Regions from separate parts of the Vibrio sp. R12-SG2-ISO1 genome, predicted to be linked through region 2. Evidence: predicted binding sites of a transcription regulator. Region 2 holds the regulator's gene; each other region holds the start of a gene.
What was found. The regulator PurR, encoded in region 2, represses purine synthesis genes. The targets are predictions, from matches to a motif close to TNANGNAAACGTTTNCNTNA.
Positions count from the first base shown of each region.

Region 1: the regulator PurR is predicted to act here: its motif matches at 3,263-3,282, upstream of AC6R10_RS14985 (formate--tetrahydrofolate ligase).
Region 3: the regulator PurR is predicted to act here: its motif matches at 4,521-4,540, upstream of purM (phosphoribosylformylglycinamidine cyclo-ligase).

Region 1 is NZ_JCBDGO010000021.1:31,037-37,290, reverse strand. It holds gene AC6R10_RS15000 (VRR-NUC domain-containing protein) at 1-402, shown strand, start outside; gene AC6R10_RS14995 (fatty acid cis/trans isomerase) at 467-2,824, shown strand; gene AC6R10_RS14990 (hypothetical protein) at 2,863-3,051, shown strand; gene AC6R10_RS14985 (formate--tetrahydrofolate ligase) at 3,311-5,059, shown strand; gene AC6R10_RS14980 (putative nucleotidyltransferase substrate binding domain-containing protein) at 5,189-6,254, shown strand, end outside.
Region 2 is NZ_JCBDGO010000001.1:386,836-393,089, forward strand. It holds gene cmoM (tRNA uridine 5-oxyacetic acid(34) methyltransferase CmoM) at 1-357, opposite strand, end outside; gene elyC (envelope biogenesis factor ElyC) at 454-1,263, shown strand; gene torR (two-component system response regulator TorR) at 1,378-2,085, opposite strand; gene torD (molecular chaperone TorD) at 2,324-3,031, shown strand; gene purR (HTH-type transcriptional repressor PurR) at 3,270-4,274, shown strand; cyclic di-GMP riboswitch class I at 4,450-4,558, shown strand; gene AC6R10_RS01720 (TfoX/Sxy family DNA transformation protein) at 4,763-5,356, shown strand; gene AC6R10_RS01725 (TVP38/TMEM64 family protein) at 5,562-6,254, shown strand; gene AC6R10_RS01730 (putative signal transducing protein) at 6,251-6,254, shown strand, end outside.
Region 3 is NZ_JCBDGO010000008.1:455,307-461,560, reverse strand. It holds gene purL (phosphoribosylformylglycinamidine synthase) at 1-1,697, shown strand, start outside; gene AC6R10_RS07510 (DUF3622 domain-containing protein) at 1,871-2,086, shown strand; gene AC6R10_RS07505 (DUF4250 domain-containing protein) at 2,183-2,374, opposite strand; gene AC6R10_RS07500 (YaeP family protein) at 2,374-2,580, opposite strand; gene purN (phosphoribosylglycinamide formyltransferase) at 2,772-3,413, opposite strand; gene purM (phosphoribosylformylglycinamidine cyclo-ligase) at 3,416-4,456, opposite strand; gene upp (uracil phosphoribosyltransferase) at 4,634-5,260, shown strand; gene rluF (23S rRNA pseudouridine(2604) synthase RluF) at 5,383-6,254, opposite strand, start outside.

The DNA of each region.
Region 1 (6,254 bases), on a different contig from region 2:
CGCGAAGAGATTGAGCATGTGATGCAAACTCTACAAGGGCGCGACTGGTCAGCACTGCTCACGACCTATCGGGACAAACACGCCACCAACAATGCGTTTGTACAGTGGTCGCTATTGGACGAAGCACTGCTTAGTCTAGCGTTAAACACCATTCCAACACCCACACTGATCGCTTTGTTTCGCATTTTATTGAGCGATCTTAAGCTGTATCGCAATGGCCAGCCGGATCTGATTGCCTTTAAAGAGGGTCAATATCAATGGATAGAAGTCAAAGGACCCGGTGACAAACTGCAAGATAACCAATGGCGCTGGATTAAACACTTCACACGGCTTGAAGTACCTTTTTCGGTCTGTTATGTCACGCACCAGGCGGAACCTTATTCGAGCGAAAATGCGCATTAATTTGCACTATCGCTCAGTTTTTGCTGCAATTCATCTATCACTGACCAGCGGAATCATCCAAATCATGAATCCAAAAAAGATCTTGAGCCTACTTACCGTGCTCTTGTTTGCCGGCTGTGCCACCTATGCTGGCCTGAATTACGATCAGCTGTTTGGCATAGAGCAAGTGCGCGAGCGCCGAGTCGACGCGAGCGATACACGACACGATTTCTTTCATGCTCAAGTCAAACCTATTCTTGATAAACGCTGTGTGGTTTGCCACGCCTGCTACGACGCCCCTTGCCAGCTCAAGATGTCGTCAGTTGAAGGAATAGAACGAGGTGGCAGCAAGGAACTGGTCTATCAAGGTACGCGATTGACTGCCGCAAGCCCGACGCGTCTGTTTGAAGACGCGCAAACCACACAGCAGTGGCGCGAGCTCGGCTTTCACCCGATTTTAAACGAGCGCAATCAAACGCCAACCGCCAACCTAGAGGCGGGCTTGATGGCGAAAATGTTGTTGCAAAAAGAGGCGCACCCACTACCCAAACAAGTTCAACTTGAAGGTTTTGATTTTGCTATTGACCGAAGCCAAGTGTGCCCAACCATGGATGAGTTTGAGCAATACCAAGCGGATCACCCAACTTGGGGAATGCCCTACGGCATGCCGAATTTACCCCAACAGGAATACGCGACTCTCATGGCCTGGTTGCAAGGCGGCGCGACGATGAGCGCTCCGCTGCCGCTTAGCCTCGAGCAGCAGCAACATGTTGATCAGTATGAAGCGCTGCTTAATCTCCCTTCTCGTAAAGGTCAGTTGACTGCGCGCTATCTCTATGAGCATCTGTTTCTCTTCCATCTTTATTTCTCTGAGATAGACGATGCGAAGCCGAGATTCTTCACTATCGTACGCTCAGCAACCCCACCGGGCGAGCCGGTTCAGCGCATTGCCACTCGCAGGCCGTACGATGATCCGGGCGTGGCGCGCGTATACTACCGCTTGATCCCTGAGGAAGGCACTATTGTCGATAAGACGCACATGCCCTATGCGCTTAATCAGCAGCGCTACCACAACTGGAAAAGCTGGTTTATTGATGTTGAGTATGACGTCGCGACCTTACCCAGTTATGAGCCTGATGTCGCGGCGAATCCCATGACGGCCTTTATCGATCTACCCGTCAAAGCGCGCTTCAACTACTTGCTCGACAACGCACAAAATACCATCAACGCCTTCATCAAAGGGCCGGTATGCCGAGGACAATTGGCGCTCAATGTCATCAATGACCGATTTTGGGTCTTTTTCTTAGATCCCGATAAATCGGATATTCCGCAAGTGAATGAGTTTTATCGCTCGCAAGCCGACAACCTAAAACTTCCCGCTGAGCTGGAAAGCAATACGCTGCCGATTGCCAATTGGGTCAGTTATTCCAAGCAGCAAGCGCGCTATTTGAAAGCGAAATCTGAGTTCACCAATCAGTGGTTTAAAGACGGCAAACACCTGACCACCGATATCATCTGGACAGGCGGTGGCACGAACCCCAATGCCGCTCTCACGGTATTTCGCCATTTTGATAGTGCGTCGGTGGTCCAAGGGTTAGTCGGCACGCCACCAAAAACCGCCTGGGTGCTTGATTATGCCTTGTTAGAGCGCATTCATTACCTCCTTGTGGCAGGCTTTGATGTCTATGGCAACTTTGGCCACCAATTGATGACGCGCATGTTTATGGACTTCCTGCGCCTAGAGGGAGAAAGTAATTTTGTCGCCTTACTTCCTCAAGAGGTTCGTCATCAAGAGCATTCGAGCTGGTATCAAGATCAGAGCGCTCAGTTGAGTGATTTCTTACAGCGCAACGTCGAACCCTTCAACCAACCAACGCAAGTGCGCTATGCCAGCGATGATCCGAAAGCGGAGCTGTATGACATTCTCCAAACCCAACTCGCCCCCGTACTGTCCAACCGTTTCAAGATTGAGCAAACAGGCCTAAGTGAGCGCAGTGAAGCAAGCCTGAGACGTATCGATGCAATACAAGGTGAAGGTCTGGTCCATTTGCCACAAAGCCTGATGATCATGGTGCGCGCGCCAAGCGGACAAGAGCAGTTGTTTACTCTGCTACACAATAACGCTCACACCAATATTTCTAGCTTGTTTAATGAAGAGAGTAACCGTGATTTCGCCAATGATGATTTAACCTTAGTGCGCGGAGTGATCGGTAGCTATCCGGCTGCGTACCTATCGTTGGAGGAATCTGAGGTCGATCAGTTGGTCGAATCATTAGAAGCACTGCGAACCGAAGACGATTACATTAAGATACTGGATCAATTCGCGATTCGCCGCAGTTCTGATGAATTCTGGCCGTTCAGTGACCGCGTGCACGAGTGGTATAAAGCGGATCAACCGATCGAATTTGGATTGCTGGACTATAATCGTTTTGAAAACAGATAAACGCTTTAATTGGGTTTAACGTGTTATCGGAGGTAGTTATGGGACTTCAAGACAATATCCGAGCATTGGAGCAACAAATCTATGTCGCGTGCTCCGAAGGTGATTACGACACCGTACAGATGTTAGAGCACCAACTCGACAGCTTGAGAAACCGGTCATCCCACACCCGTGATGACTCCCCTTATGCAACCGAAGGGAAGCTCTATCCGGAAGACGACTGGTACTAACTATAGTTGCTCAGTCAACTGGGCCGCCTCACTCGCCCTGCCTTGCAGGGCGTTTTATTATTCTGTCACTCGCTCTGTTCATTCCAACATTGTTCGTTGAGTTATTGGCCTACATGTCCAACCCAATTTTCGTAGGCGTTCTTAGCCCAATCCGCTAAAATAATCCATCACTAAAAAGCGCTTTACAACGCAGTATTACACGCTATCATTCGTGCGCAAACGTTTGCCTCACTTTTTTAGTCTGTATTTTGAGGGTTTTATGCTGTCCGATATTGAAATCTGTCGCACGACATCACTGCAATCTATCGATCAGGTTGCGCTTAACGCTGGATTAACGGAATCAGAGTTTCACAGCCAAGGAAAATATAAGGCCAAAATCTCACTGAGCACACTGAAAAGGCTCGATGATCAACCTACAGGCAAGCTAATCGTCGTGACCGCGATTACTCCAACCCCTCTTGGCGAAGGCAAAACCGTCACCACGATTGGCCTTGCGCAAGGATTGAAAAAGTTGGGGCGCTCAGTAATGGCGTGCATTCGTCAACCTTCTATGGGGCCCGTGTTTGGCGTCAAAGGCGGAGCAGCCGGCGGCGGTTACTCTCAAGTCGCACCGATGGAAGAGTTGAACTTACACCTCACTGGCGATATTCATGCTGTGAGCGCTGCCCACAACCTCGCGGCGGCCGCCATTGACGCGCGTCTGTATCATGAACAGCGCAACGGCTATGACGATTTCGAAACGCGCAGTGGACTCAAAGCGCTGCGTATTGATCCAGAGCGCATCGTATGGAAACGCGTAATGGATCATAATGACCGTGCACTGCGCATGATCAGCGTGGGTCAGAACGAGCCAGGTAAAACCATCAATGGGTTTGAGCGCCAAGATGGCTTTGACATCTCAGCCGCATCTGAACTGATGGCCATTCTAGCCCTTGCCAGCAACCTGAGCGATTTACGCCAGCGTATCGGCCGCGTCGTACTGGCTTATGATCTCGATGGGCAGCCCGTGACCGCAGAAGATTTGCAAGTCGCCGGCGCAATGGCGGTGTGTATGAAAGACGCCATCGAACCCACGTTAATGCAAACGCTAGAAGGTGTGCCGACCTTGATCCACGCAGGGCCTTTCGCCAATATTGCTCACGGTAACTCATCCATCATCGCAGACAATATCGCCACCAAGTTGGCCGACTTCACGGTCACCGAAGGCGGCTTTGGCTCAGACATGGGCTTTGAAAAAGCGTGCAACATCAAAGCGCAATTCTCTGGTAAGGCTCCCGATTGCGCCGTCATTGTGGCAACGTTGCGCGGACTTAAAGCCAACTCTGGCTGTTACGACTTAAAGCCGGGTCAAGCCTTGCCCGACGCCCTATTCCATGATGATAAAGACGCGCTGCACGCTGGATTTGAAAACCTCAAATGGCACATCAACAATGTCAACAAGTACGGCGTGCCGGCCGTTGTAGCCATCAACCGATTCCCGCAAGACAGCGAACAAGAGCTCGCCGAGCTGAAAGCGCTGATCGAAGCTCTGCCAAACAATGTCGCCATTTCTATCAGCGAAGGCTTTGCCCTTGGTGGTGAAGGCACTCGTGAGCTTGCCGCCAAGATGGTGGAACAAACGCAGACGAACGCGAGCTTTAAGCCACTGTATCAACTCTCCCAATCACTGGAAGAGAAACTGATGGCGGTAACAGAAACAGGCTATGGCGCTGCGTCCATCACGCTCAGTGAGCTGGCGAAAGCGCAACTGGTCCAGTTCAAGCAACAAGGCTTTGATCACCTTGCCGTCTGTATGGCAAAAACGCCCATGTCCATCTCGACTGATGGCGCAGTCAAAGGGGCGCCTAGTCACTTTGATGTGCCAGTACGTGAACTCAAGCTGTGTGCAGGTGCCGGTTTTATCTACGCCCTGTGTGGCAACGTGATGACGATGCCTGGTCTCCCTGATAAACCGGCGTTTATGAACCTTGATCTCGACGATGACGGCAACATCATCGGGCTGAGCTAAACCTTAGCGAGTTAGATTGTAACCAGGCTTAGGCACTGTGCCTAAGCCTTTATTTTTTAAGCCACTGCGCCACTTTTCATCCTGGATGTTGTACCATTGACACTCAGTCAGCCAACAGTGGACCCCGTCATGGAAGCCGAACTACTCGAAATCAAAAACTTCCTCGCCCAACACCCGCCTTTCGATGAACTCGAAGATGAGGTGCTCAACACCGTCACGAAAAGCATAGAAATCTCTTATTTTCGTGAAGATACGCCTGTCATCCACTTTGGCGATGAAATTCACGACCTGTATATGGTGCGCAGTGGCGTCATTGAAGTCTACCGCCGCAAAGGGGAGCTCTATAACCGAATCGATGAGGGCGCCTTATTTGGCCAAATGGGGCTACTGACCAACAACAAAGTCCGCTTCCCGGCCAAAGCCATCACCGACACCCTACTCTATTGCATTCCCGAAGCGGTGTTCCAGCACCTCTACGACAACTACGAATCCTTTGCCGATTTTGTTGAAGTACAAGACAGTGCGCGTCTGCGCCATGCGATTTCCACCTCAACCGAGCAAAACGATCTCACCACGTCTAAGGTGCGCACCTTGCTGACCGGTGAAGCACCGTACATCTACAAAACCGAGTCGATTCAAAATGCGGCAATCAAGATGGCCGATGAGAACGTCTCTTCATTGTTGATTTATGATGCTGATATCGTCGAGAGCGATGAAGAAGACACCAACCCATTAGTCGGGATCATTACCGACCGCGATTTGTGCACACGCGTGCTCGCGCAGGGTCTTAACCCCGCAGACCAAGTGGCGGACGTGATGACTACCGAACTCATCTCCCTTGATCACAACGCCTACGTTTATGAAGCCATGCTCACCATGCTGCGCTACAACGTGCACCATTTACCTGTGCTAAAAGACAAAAAACCGATAGGCATCATTGAGGCTACCGATATCGTTCGCTACGAGTCGCAAAACTCTCTGCTACTGGTAAGCACCATCTTCCAGCAACAAAGCATTGATGAATTGGCGGTGTTGTCCCAACAAGTGAAGGACAGTTTCGTCCGTCTGGTGAACGAAGACGCCAACTCGCACATGGTCGGCAGCGCGATGTCGGTGATTGGTCGTAGCTTTAAGCAGCGTATCATCGAGTTGGCGGAAGAAGAGCTCGGCGAAGCGCCCATTCCCTATTGCTTTG
Region 2 (6,254 bases):
CTGCTGGTGTTGAGCGATGGATTGAACGGGCGAATGAATCAAGCGATACTGCTCAAGCAAGCCATTTTTTGCAATATCCTGCTCAGCTAATTGCAGCATTTCAGAAGATAGATCACATAACGTAATGCGATGGCCTAGTTTCGCCAGCTTTTGCGACATTTGTGCCAACCCACCCCCGGCATCGAGCACGTCGAGTGGTGAATCACTGGCGGGTAACGAGGCGAGGATGGTTTGAAGGTCTTCCCAAACAATGACTTGTCGAATCTCGCCTTTGTCAGAGCCGTATATATTTTTTGCAAATTTGTGGGCAATATCGTCGAAATTGCGGTCTTCAGTCACAGCAGCTTGAGTTATGATGTTGAATCGTGCTGCTATTCTGTCACAAGAAAGGCAGGAATAAAGAGGCTTTCTCTTAAATTATAATCAACTGGTGTTTTTTCGGACTATTTAAGTATGTTTGAGCTGAAAAAAGTCGTCTCGGCTTTACTTATGCCTTTGCCAGCCCTGCTGATCATTGGCCTTGTGGGACTCATGCTCGTCATGTTCACACGAAAACAAAAAACAGGATGTTTCGTTGTTCTCTTCTCGTTTGTTGGCATTTTTCTCGTTGCCTTCCAGCCCGTTTCATCACGTCTTCTCATGCCTATCGAGCGCCAATACTCGGCCTTTTTTCCTGTCGATGAATCGATTGATTATGTGATGGTGCTTGGCAGCGGCCATGTTGTGGACGACGACATTCCGCCCACCTCAGAACTGAGTCGCGCCGGCCTAATGCGTTTGACCGAAGGGATTCGTGTGATGCGAATTTATCCGGGCTCTAAACTGATTCTCTCAGGCTATGCCGCCGGTTCTGAAGTGAGCAATGCGCGCATGATGGCTAAAGTAGCGCTGGCGCTTGGCGTTTCTAAATCTGACATCATTCTGCTCGAAACCGCCAAAGATACTTGGGAAGAAGCGCGCCAAGCGGCAGCGTTCGTTAAGAACAAGAAGTTGGTGGTGGTCACATCGGCCAGTCACATGAACCGTGCCCTGAATGAATTCCACTCCGCAGGATTGAAACCTTACGCCGCGCCGACCAACTACCTAGCGCAGAGAAACATCGATCAAGCGTGGGAGAAGTACGCGCCGAAGGGCAAATATCTCGAACAAACTGAGCGCTACTGGCATGAAACGCTGGGCACCATTTGGCAACACCTCCGCGACTGGGCGTCCGATTATGAAGAGCAAGCCTTAGAGGTGGAGGCTGCGCAGAGCGACGTTTAACCGGCCGCCAGCGTAGACGGATAACGTCTTCGACCTAAAACAAAAATCCAGGCTGCATGCCTGGATTTTTCGTTTCTTTTGCGTCAATTTTCGCTCGTTAATTGCCGAACTACGTTAATCTCCGGCGAACATGTAGCCTTCGCCATGCACGGTGACGAATATCTGCGGATTTTTTGGATCCACCTCCATCTTCGCTCTCATGCGTCGAATCAGGACATCGATAGTGCGATCATTGGGTGCGTCCACACGATGACTGATCATATTAAGAATGCGTTCCCGACTGAGCACTTGGTTAGGGTGAGAGGAGAGCGCCACCAAAAGCTCATACTCTGCTTTAGTCAGTTTGACCGGTTCATCCCCTCGGCTCAAAGCGCGGCGCTGAATATCGAACGTCCATTCAGCAAAGCGGACCACGCCGTCTTGCTGATCGCTGCCCGCGTTTTGCGCTCCCGCAGCCAGTGCGATGCGCCACAAGAGGTTCTTGACTCTGACGAGCAGTTCCCTAAGCTCAAATGGCTTGGTGACATAATCGTCCGCGCCCATTTCTAAACCAACAATCTTATCAATGCTGTCGGTACGCCCGGTCACCAAGATAATACCGATGTCCGATTGACTGCGTAGTTCACGCGTCAGCATCAAGCCATCTTCGCTGGGCAGATTGATATCCAGCATCACCAAATCGACCCGACTGCTACTGAGTACGTCGCGCATCTGCGCGCCATTCTCAGCTTGGCTCACCTGATACCCTTCGGTTTGAAAGTAGCCCGCCAATTTACGGCGAGTCACTTCATCATCTTCAACAACCAAAATGTGGTAGCTCATCGGCTCTACTCACTTATTCACACACTGATTCAATGGCTTTATTCTATTCATAATTAGTCACAACTCCATCTTTGTCCTCTTTGGGAGGTGAAAAGTTGGCGATTCATTGATGCAAAGCAAGCTTTGCTGCCCTGTTCACAAATTGCCATATTTGACCATTTCTTCTCATAATCAGGTTGACCGCTGTTCATTTTTATCCGTTAGACTTAACGGCATCTGATTCAGTTGAGAGCCCATCATGCCAGAGACACCTAACGCCCAGATTTCCGACCCTTTATCTCCCGCCGAAAAAGAGCAGCGCGCCTTTGATGAGCAACGCGCCGAGCTCTACTGGTGGTTTTCGAGCGTGTTTGCCAAAGAGCTCTCAGAGCAAGAGCTGGCCCAATATCATTCGGTGGACACACGTACCTTTCTGACGGGACTTGCACAAACCCCTGAGCTTAACGTAGCCGCAGACAGGCTCATCGATACATTGAACCGATTGCAAGACAGGCCAGATGCTCAGTTGGAACTATCAGCCGACTATTGCGACCTGTTTTTAAAATCCGACCGAGACAGCGCGTTGCCTTACGCCTCTGTCTACTTAGATGAATCCGGACTGCTCAATGGGGAGCCCGCCAAACAGATGGACACTCTGCTCCAACAACATGGCGTGGCCGTGCATTCAGGGCTCAATGAACCTTCTGATCATCTCGCGATAGAGTTGGATTTTTTAGGTAACCTGATTGTGCGCGGCGCTCATGCAGCAGAGCAGACGGCAGGCGACACGCATCTCGCCTACCAAGAGCAAGCCGATTTTATTGAGCAGCATCTACTCCCTTGGATTGAGAGGTTTGCCGAGCGCTGCCAGCGCCTCGACACATTCGGCTTCTATGCGGCGCTGTCGTCGCTATTGTGCGCGTTCATTCAATTGGATAAAGCCTACCTGCAAGGCGATAGCGATTAAGCCCATACAAAAGGTGTGGCGAGATCCCAAAGGCGGGTTTTTTATTTGCCCAAATCGACGTTGCGGACTACAATCCGGTTCGCAAACGATAAAACTAATAAATACAAACCGCTTTTTGAGGGCGGTTTTTGTGTTTCTGATACTTTCTGTCTACATACTCTAAACTTTGTATAGACTTTACTTTTATAGACTTAACTTTTCATAGAATAGTAGGCAGTCATCGACAGGACAAAACCATATGGCCACGATTAAAGACGTCGCTCGCTTAGCGGGTGTCTCGACCACCACTGTATCCCATGTGATCAACAAAACACGCTTTGTCGCTGAAGCCACGCAAGAAAAAGTGATGGAAGCGGTTCAAGAGTTGAACTATGCCCCAAGTGCCGTTGCACGCAGCCTGAAATGTAACTCGACACGCACAATAGGCATGCTGGTTACTCAATCGACCAACCTTTTCTTCTCGGAAGTGATCGACGGGGTTGAGAGCTACTGCTACCGTCAAGGCTACACCTTGATCTTGTGTAACACTGGCGGCATCTACGAGAAACAACGTGACTACATTCGCATGCTGGCGGAAAAGCGCGTCGATGGCATCTTAGTGATGTGTTCAGATTTGACCGAAGAGTTGAGCGAAATGCTTGACCGTCATAAAGACATCCCTAAGGTGGTGATGGATTGGGGCCCGGAAAGCTCACAAGCCGATAAAATCATCGACAACTCGGAAGAAGGCGGCTACCTCGCAACAAAATACCTGATTGATCACGGCCACAAGCGCATTGCTTGCTTGAGTGGGCATTTTGAAAAAGCGGCCTGCCAAGAGCGCATCCAAGGCTTTAAGCGCGCAATGAACGAGTCGGGTTTGAGCGTCAACGAAGATTGGATCTTAGAAGGTAACTTTGAGTGCGATACCGCCGTGCTTGCCGCGGACAAAATCGTCGCCATGGACGAAAAGCCAACCGCAGTATTCTGTTTCAACGATACGATGGCGCTCGGTTTGATGAGCCGTTTACAGCAAAAAGGCATTCGTATTCCAGAAGACATGTCGGTCATTGGTTATGACAACATTGAGCTAGCCGAGTACTTTTCACCACCGCTAACGACGGTTCACCAGCCGAAGCGCCGTGTGGGTAAAAACGCATTTGAGATTTTGCTCGAACGTATTAAAGACAAAGAGCATGAAAAACGTATTTTTGAAATGCACCCAGAAATCGTCGAGCGCGATACCGTGGCGACGGTGAAATAGACCAACGAACAAGTTCAGCACATCACATCGACTAGCCCAGCGAGAATACTTCTCATCCGCTGGGCTTTATTCTCTCGGTAACACCCCTCTATTTTATGAACTAAGATCACATTTAACCCATCAAAACGTGATGTTTAGCCCATAAATTATTTATGCTTATTATGTTCGACGAATGCCACGAACAGGGCAAACCATTTCGAAAGGATGGGACGCAAAGCTTCCGGCCTGTTGCAGCCACTCAACTATTTCAACGTTGATGACTGCTTGGTAGCGGGGTTGCCGATGGCAAATGTGCACTTCGTAATTCTTTATCAAAAGCAAAGAATACAATGAGTTAAACGTTGCGCGCGCATTATGCGCTCACACCGTGAGTAGGATTATTCTTTTATGAGCCAGAATGACACCCTACTGACACAAAACCTGCATATTTTTGCTAATCTCTCGGACCTGAATTTGGTGGCGTATTGTAATACACCGAGAATAACAGCATGGATAAACCAATTTTAAAAGACTCAATGCGATTGTTTGAACCATTGGGCAAGATCAAGTCTCGCTCAATGTTTGGTGGATTCGGAATCTTCGCTGATGACACCATGTTTGCCCTCGTGGTAAATGACAAACTTCACATACGCGCCGACGACTCGTTGGCCCAACAGTTTAATGCTCAGGGACTCGAGCCATACGTGTATAAAAAGCGTGGTTTCCCTGTGGTCACCAAATACTACGCCCTTGGCCATGACTGGGATCAGGATGTCGCTCAGACTATTGCGATGGCAAACACTGCACTAGAGGCGGCCAACAAAGACAAGCAGCGTCAAACCAACGCCAAACCAACGCGCCTGAAAGATCTGCCGAACTTGCGTCTAGCGACCGAGCGAATGCTCAAGAAAGCGGGTATCGACAGTGTCTCCCGTTTGGAGCAGACGGGCGCAGTGGAAGCGTATAAAGCGATTCGTTCCACACACTCTGCCGACGTCAGCATCGACCTGCTGTGGGCACTTGAGGGGGCAATTAAAGGCACGCACTGGTCTGTGGTCCCTCAAGCAAGACGCGACGAGCTCCTGAATCAGCTGCAAAGCTAGTCAGCGATAGCGCTCATTAATTCCAATACCCTTCTCAAGCCAGCCGAACACCGCTGGCTTGAGACGTTTTTAGCCGATGCTTTTTCAGCGTTTCCATTCCTTAGTCATAGAATTCAACGTGTTTTCCCCTTAGGGCGAAATTTTTTACTGGCTTTTTGGTTCATATCTAACAATGATCAATGATGATGTTTTCAAAGGGATCCATATGAACAAGAAACTGCTTTTAGGTATTGGTTTGCTCGCTCTGATTGTGTTTTTAGGCGCAAACTTTGGTCAATACCTGACACTTGATAACGCCAAAGCTCAGCAGCAAGCGCTGGCTGAAATCATTGACACCCACTTTGCCCTAGCCGCGCTGAGTTACTTCTTCGCCTATGTCGCTATCACCGCCTTCTCGATCCCTGGAGCAGCCGTCGTCACCTTGCTTGGCGCTGCGCTGTTTGGCTTTTGGACCAGTTTATTGCTCGTTTCTTTTGCCAGTACGATAGGTGCCACCTTGGCGTTTTTAAGCAGCCGCTTTTTACTCAAAGAGTGGGTACAAAGCAAGTTTGGCGATAAGCTCGCGACAATTAACCAAGGGGTCGAAAAAGATGGTGCGTTTTATCTCTTCTCACTGCGCCTTATACCGGTGTTCCCTTTCTTTTTGATCAACCTCTTGATGGGTCTTACGCCCATCACCATCGCGCGCTTCTATCTGGTTAGTCAACTGGGTATGTTGCCGGGCACGGCCGTCTACCTCAACGCCGGGACTCAGCTAGCGCAAATCGACAGTTTGTCAGGCATCGTCTCCCCAACAGTACTCGCCTCTTTTGCGTTGCTCGGGGTATTCCCAATCATTGCCAAATGGGTAATGGCCAAGCTCAAAGCGACACCGCAATCCAATGGGCAAGCGTCTTGA
Region 3 (6,254 bases), on a different contig from region 2:
GCATCAAACTGTCAGCGAACTGGATGTCTCCAGCAGGTCACCCAGGCGAAGATGCCGGTCTTTACGAAGCCGTGAAAGCCGTCGGTGAAGAGCTATGTCCAGCGCTAGGTCTTACTATCCCGGTGGGTAAAGACTCCATGTCGATGAAGACTAAATGGGAAGATAATGGTGAAAGCAAAGAGGTGACCTCACCACTTTCATTGGTGATCACCGCATTTGGTCGTGTTGAAGATGTTCGTAAGACAGTAACGCCTCAGCTACGTACTGACAAAGGCGAGACGTCACTGGTTCTTGTTGACCTTGGTAACGGTAAGAACCGTCTAGGCGCGACAGCACTCGCACAGGTTTACAAACAACTGGGTGATAAGCCTGCGGACGTGGATAACGCAGAGCAGCTAAAAGGCTTCTTTGACGCCATGCAAACGCTAGTTCGTGATGACAAGCTGGTAGCTTACCACGATAAAGGGGATGGCGGTCTGTTCGTGACCTTGGCAGAGATGGCCTTTGCGGGTCACTGTGGCGTGAAAGCGGACATCGCAAACCTAGGCGACGATGCGCTTGCCGCGCTATTTAACGAAGAGCTAGGCGCGGTTGTTCAGGTGAAGAACGATGACTTAGACGCAGTGAAAGCGGTATTGGCTGCCAACGGCCTAGAGGCATGTTCTCATGTTATTGGTTCAGTAGAAGCAACAGACAGCTTTGTTATCACCGCGGGTGAGACGGTTATCCTTGAGCGCTCTCGTACAGAACTTCGTACTATCTGGGCTGAGACCACACATAAGATGCAAAGTCTACGTGATAATCCTGCCTGTGCTGACCAAGAGTTTGAAGCGAAGAAAGACAACTCTGATCCAGGTCTGAACGTTAATCTAAGCTTTGATGTCAACGAAGATGTTGCTGTGCCTTACATCGCAAAAGGTGCGAAGCCGAAAATGGCTATCTTGCGTGAGCAGGGCGTCAACTCTCACGTTGAAATGGCAGCGGCATTTGACCGTGCTGGCTTTGAAGCGACCGACATCCACATGAGCGACATCCTAACGGGTCAGGCAGCGTTGGATGAATACCAAGGTCTTGTGGCGTGTGGCGGCTTCTCTTACGGTGACGTACTAGGTGCTGGTGAAGGTTGGGCGAAGTCTATCCTATTCAACCCACAAGCACGTGAGCAGTTCCAAAGCTTCTTCAACCGTGACGATACCTTCTCTCTTGGTGTGTGTAACGGCTGTCAGATGCTATCGAACCTGAAAGAGCTGATCCCTGGCGCTGATTTGTGGCCACGTTTTGTTCGCAACGAATCTGAGCGTTTTGAAGCTCGCTTTAGCCTAGTGGAAGTACAGAAATCGGATTCTGTGTTCTTTGATGGTATGGCAGGCTCTCGTATGCCTATCGCGGTTTCTCACGGCGAAGGTCGCGTTGAAGTACGTGATGCGGACCACCTAGCGGCGATTGAAGCGTCTGGTACGGTTGCAGTACGTTACGTTGATAACCACGGTAACCCAACACAGCAATACCCGAACAACCCGAACGGTTCACCAAATGCGATTACCGGTCTTACTACACAAGACGGTCGTGTGACCATTATGATGCCACACCCTGAGCGTGTATTCCGCACGGTTGCCAACTCATGGGCACCAGAAGGTTGGGGTGAAAACGGCGCTTGGATGCGTATGTTCCAAAACGCACGTAAGAACATCGGCTAAGCCTGATTAATCGAGTCAAAAGCGTAGCGTGAATTCGCTGCGCTTTTTTATTTTTAGCGAAAAGTGTTTTCAGCGAAAAAACTACTAGCCAGCGATGCTTTTTTAAGCTCTAATAGCGCACTTTTTTGCGAAGGGCTCAATCATTAGGGTCGCTTGGTCTGAGGAAAAAATTTATGAATGCCAACAAAAAATATGCGTTGCATGTTACTCAACAAGAGTCACAGTGGAGTGCGACAATCACTCGCCAGGTGACATCACGTAAAACTCACGTTTCAAAAAGTGAAACAGGGTTTGAGTCTGAACAAGCTGCACAAGCTTGGGGTGAAGAGCAATTGGCGGTATTCGCCAAAGCGCAAGCCGGTCACAACGCGCGTAAAAAAGCCAAGTAATCACTGTTGTCGACCTTATTGTGCCTACCTGAGTGTAGGTACGTTTGTTTTGAGCGCTAGCCAAGATAACCTAGCGCTCGCAGAGAGGCGGTCGCGTTAACGAAACTGCCCCGCCTCAGGCAAGTATTCAAACCCTGCGCTGGCAAGCTTTGCTTCAAGGGCAGCACGGTCAATATCGAAATACGCTACAAGCTTGTCCAGATCCCCTGCAAAATCATCGCGTAATTTCATGTTGACGATGCTCATCAGCATCACGCTATCCATGTTGGCAAAATTGCTCAAATTCATCATGCATCCTCAAAATCAGAAATCAGCAGATTGGCCGCTGCGAAGGCCGCTTTTTCTCGTACCAATTTAGGCAGAGCGTCATCCGCTGCAATGTCATTAAGCGCTTTGAGCGCGCAGGTGATGGCTTGTGGGACATAGGCTTGATCGCCACTACCGATCTGGGCGTAAAGCTCACGAATCATGTCACAGCACTGATAAACTTGCATGTTGGTATCCTTAACAAATGATAACTGCTCTCAAATATACACAGGGACGAGAGGAAACTCAAAGCGCCCGGTTGCGCTAGCGCAAACTCGTGAAGCCTTAGTCGATTTTTTCACCAATAGGGTGAGGTAGGAGAAACGCAGCGCAAAAAAAGCGAGCATTAACGCTCGCCAATTGGATTGAAACGGTTTGATTACTCTTCGGCGTAACCATGCATGCCGAGCAGCTTGCCATCGAGGTAGGCTTCTTTGCCATCTTTCATCACGAGGCGCTCTTCCACCATCCACTTTACGACTAGAGGGTAGATTTTGTGCTCTTGCGTTTGCACGCGCTCGGTGAGGGTCTCGACAGTATCTTCATCAAAGATTGGCACTTTTGCCTGTAAAATGACAGGCCCGCCGTCAAGTTGCTCAGTGACAAAATGGACACTGGTACCATGCTCTTCGTCACCGGCGTGAATAGCACGTTGGTAAGTGTTGAGCCCTGGGTATTTGGGTAACAGCGATGGGTGGATGTTGATCATTCGCCCCATAAAGTGACGAACGAACTCGCCACTTAAAATGCGCATATAACCCGCCAAGACCACAACGTCAGGCTTGTATTCATCCATCTGCTTCATCAACTCGCGATCAAAGGCGTCGCGAGTATCGAATGAGTTTGGATCAAGAAAGTGCGCGCCAGCACCGGCTTTTTTCGCACGTTCCAAAGCGTAAGCGGTTGCTTTGTTTGAAAAAACAGCGGTTACTCGGCCATTATCGATGTTGGTTTCACAAGCATCAATAATCGCTTGCAAGTTAGAACCATTCCCTGAAACTAAAACAACAACGCTTTTCATCTTTAGTTGATCTCTACTTGTTCTTCGCCTGCTTGCGCTGTTGCAATCTCACCAATTACCCAAGCGTTCTCGCCTTCGGCTTTCAACAGTTCAACCGCTGCGTCCGCTTGTGCTTTAGGTAGGGCGACAATCAGACCAACACCACAGTTAAATGTGCGGTACATTTCGTGGGTTGTGACGTTGCCTTGCTCTTGTAGCCATTTGAAGATGATTGGCCATTCCCAGCTGTTACCATCGATCACCGCTTTGGTGCCTTCAGGCAGTACGCGAGGGATGTTTTCCCAGAAACCGCCACCAGTGATGTGGGAGATGGCATGAATGTCATGCTGCTCAATCATCTTGAGTGCCGATTTGATGTAAATTTTGGTGGGTTCGAGTAGGTGCTCACCAATCGTTTTGTCAGCTAACTGTTCGTTTTTGTCAGCACCAGAGACTTCAAGAATCTTACGAATGAGTGAGTAACCGTTTGAGTGTGGACCGCTTGAACCGACCGCGATCAGCGCGTCGCCAGCGGCGACTTTCGTGCCGTCAATCACGTCTTCTTTTTCGACGACGCCAACACAAAAGCCTGCTACGTCATAGTCTTCGCCTTCATACATCCCTGGCATTTCTGCGGTTTCACCACCGATCAGTGCACAACCTGCTTGCACACAGCCGTCTGCAATGCCTGACACAACATCCGCTGCTGTATCGACATCCAACTTACCTGTTGCGTAGTAATCCAAGAAGAACAGCGGCTCTGCACCTTGAACAATCAGGTCGTTGACACACATTGCCACAAGGTCAATACCGATGGTGTCATGCTTTTTCATATCCAAAGCAAGGCGCAGCTTAGTGCCCACACCGTCTGTCCCTGAGACGAGAACTGGATGCTTGTACTTGGTTGGCAATTCGCACAGCGCGCCAAAACCACCAATACCACCCATTACTTCAGGGCGACGTGTACGTTTTACCGCACCTTTAATACGGTCAACAAGTGCGTTGCCTGCATCAATGTCAACGCCAGCATCTTTATAGCTAAGAGAAGTGTTATCAGCACTCACGGGGAAGTCCTCGGTTAGAAAGTTGGATGTGAAAACGGCGCTATTCTACCAGTGGTCAAAGCTAGATAGCAAACGTTTGCGCAAGTTTTTTCTTTTGCGCTACGACAAGAAATTGTGAACGAAATCGTTTATAATCGACAAGTTTATTTGAAATTTGCCATAGATCCGGAGATGGAAATGAAAGTTGTTGAAGTTAAACACCCTCTTGTGAAACACAAAATTGGTCTTCTACGAGAAGGTGATATCAGCACTAAGCGTTTTCGCGAGCTTGCAACAGAAGTCGGCAGCTTGCTGACCTATGAAGCGACCGCAGACTTTGAAACAGAAAAAGTAACCATTGACGGTTGGAATGGTCCGGTAGAAGTGGATCAAATCAAGGGTAAGAAAGTCACCGTTGTGCCGATTCTTCGTGCTGGCCTAGGTATGATGGACGGCGTGCTTGAGCACATTCCTAGTGCTCGCATCAGTGTGGTGGGTATTTACCGTGACGAAGAGACGTTGGAGCCTGTGCCTTACTTCAACAAACTGGCGTCAAACATTGATGAGCGTATCGCGTTGGTTGTTGACCCTATGCTTGCTACCGGCGGCTCTATGATTGCGACGATTGACCTTCTTAAAGAGCAAGGTTGTCAGTCATTCAAAGTGTTGGTGTTGGTTGCTGCGCCAGAAGGCATCGAAGCTCTAGAAAAAGCGCACCCAGACGTGGAACTGTACACCGCTGCTATTGACAGCAAACTGAACGACAAAGGTTACATTGTCCCAGGTCTTGGTGATGCCGGTGATAAGATTTTCGGCACTAAGTAATCGTTGATATCGAAGTCACTTTATACGCTAGCGTGTTGACTGACTTTTAGAGGCTAAAAAGGAGCATCGAATGATGCTCCTTTTTCATTGCAGCAAAGCGCTGAACGGATACTTCGCCTGCGTTACTTCTTCAAACTTAGCGTGCCGCCGGTGCGTGGTTTTGCCGGTTTGGTCGTGGGGCCTGAGTGTTTGTTGGCGGGCTTTTGGCTCGGATTGTGGTGATGGGCGCGGCCCTTTTTCGAATTAGGCGCGTGACGAAGATCATCGGCATTGCGACCTTTAAACGTTCGCGGCTTTTGATTGCGTCGCGCTTTAGATTCTTGGTTCTCTTCTCGACTATCAAAGAGCTTTGCATCCGTCGCGCGGCGGATTCTTCGCCCTTTGCTGTCAACCTTTGAGGCTTCTTCAGTCCCGCTTGAGCCTTCACACATAGCGAGAATCGTCTCAACCTCTTGGTCAGACAAGTAGCGCCATTGACCATTAGGGATACCATCCAAGGTAATGTTCATGATGCGAACTCGGCGCAACTTGAATACTTCGTATCCCAACGCTTCACACATACGGCGTATTTGACGGTTCAACCCTTGTGTCAGCACGATTCGAAATGAAAACTTGGTTTCCTTGGTGACACGGCACGGTAGCGTGACGGTATCTAAAATCGGCACGCCGCTGCTCATCTTATGAATAAAGTCATCGGTGATGGGCTTGTCAACACGCACGACGTACTCTTTTTCGTGATGGTTACCCGCACGAAGAATTTTGTTGACGATATCGCCATCATTGGTAAGAAAGATCAACCCATCCGACGGCTTATCTAAGCGACCAATTGGGAAGATGCGCTTTTTGTGGCCAATAAAGTCAACAATGTTACCCGGTACATCTCGCTCGGTTGTACAGGTGATACCAGTCGGTTTATTTAAAGCGATATAAATCGGTTTATCGGTGGCACCACTGATAGGTTTTCCATCGACTTGAACATCGTCTCCGGGAAGCA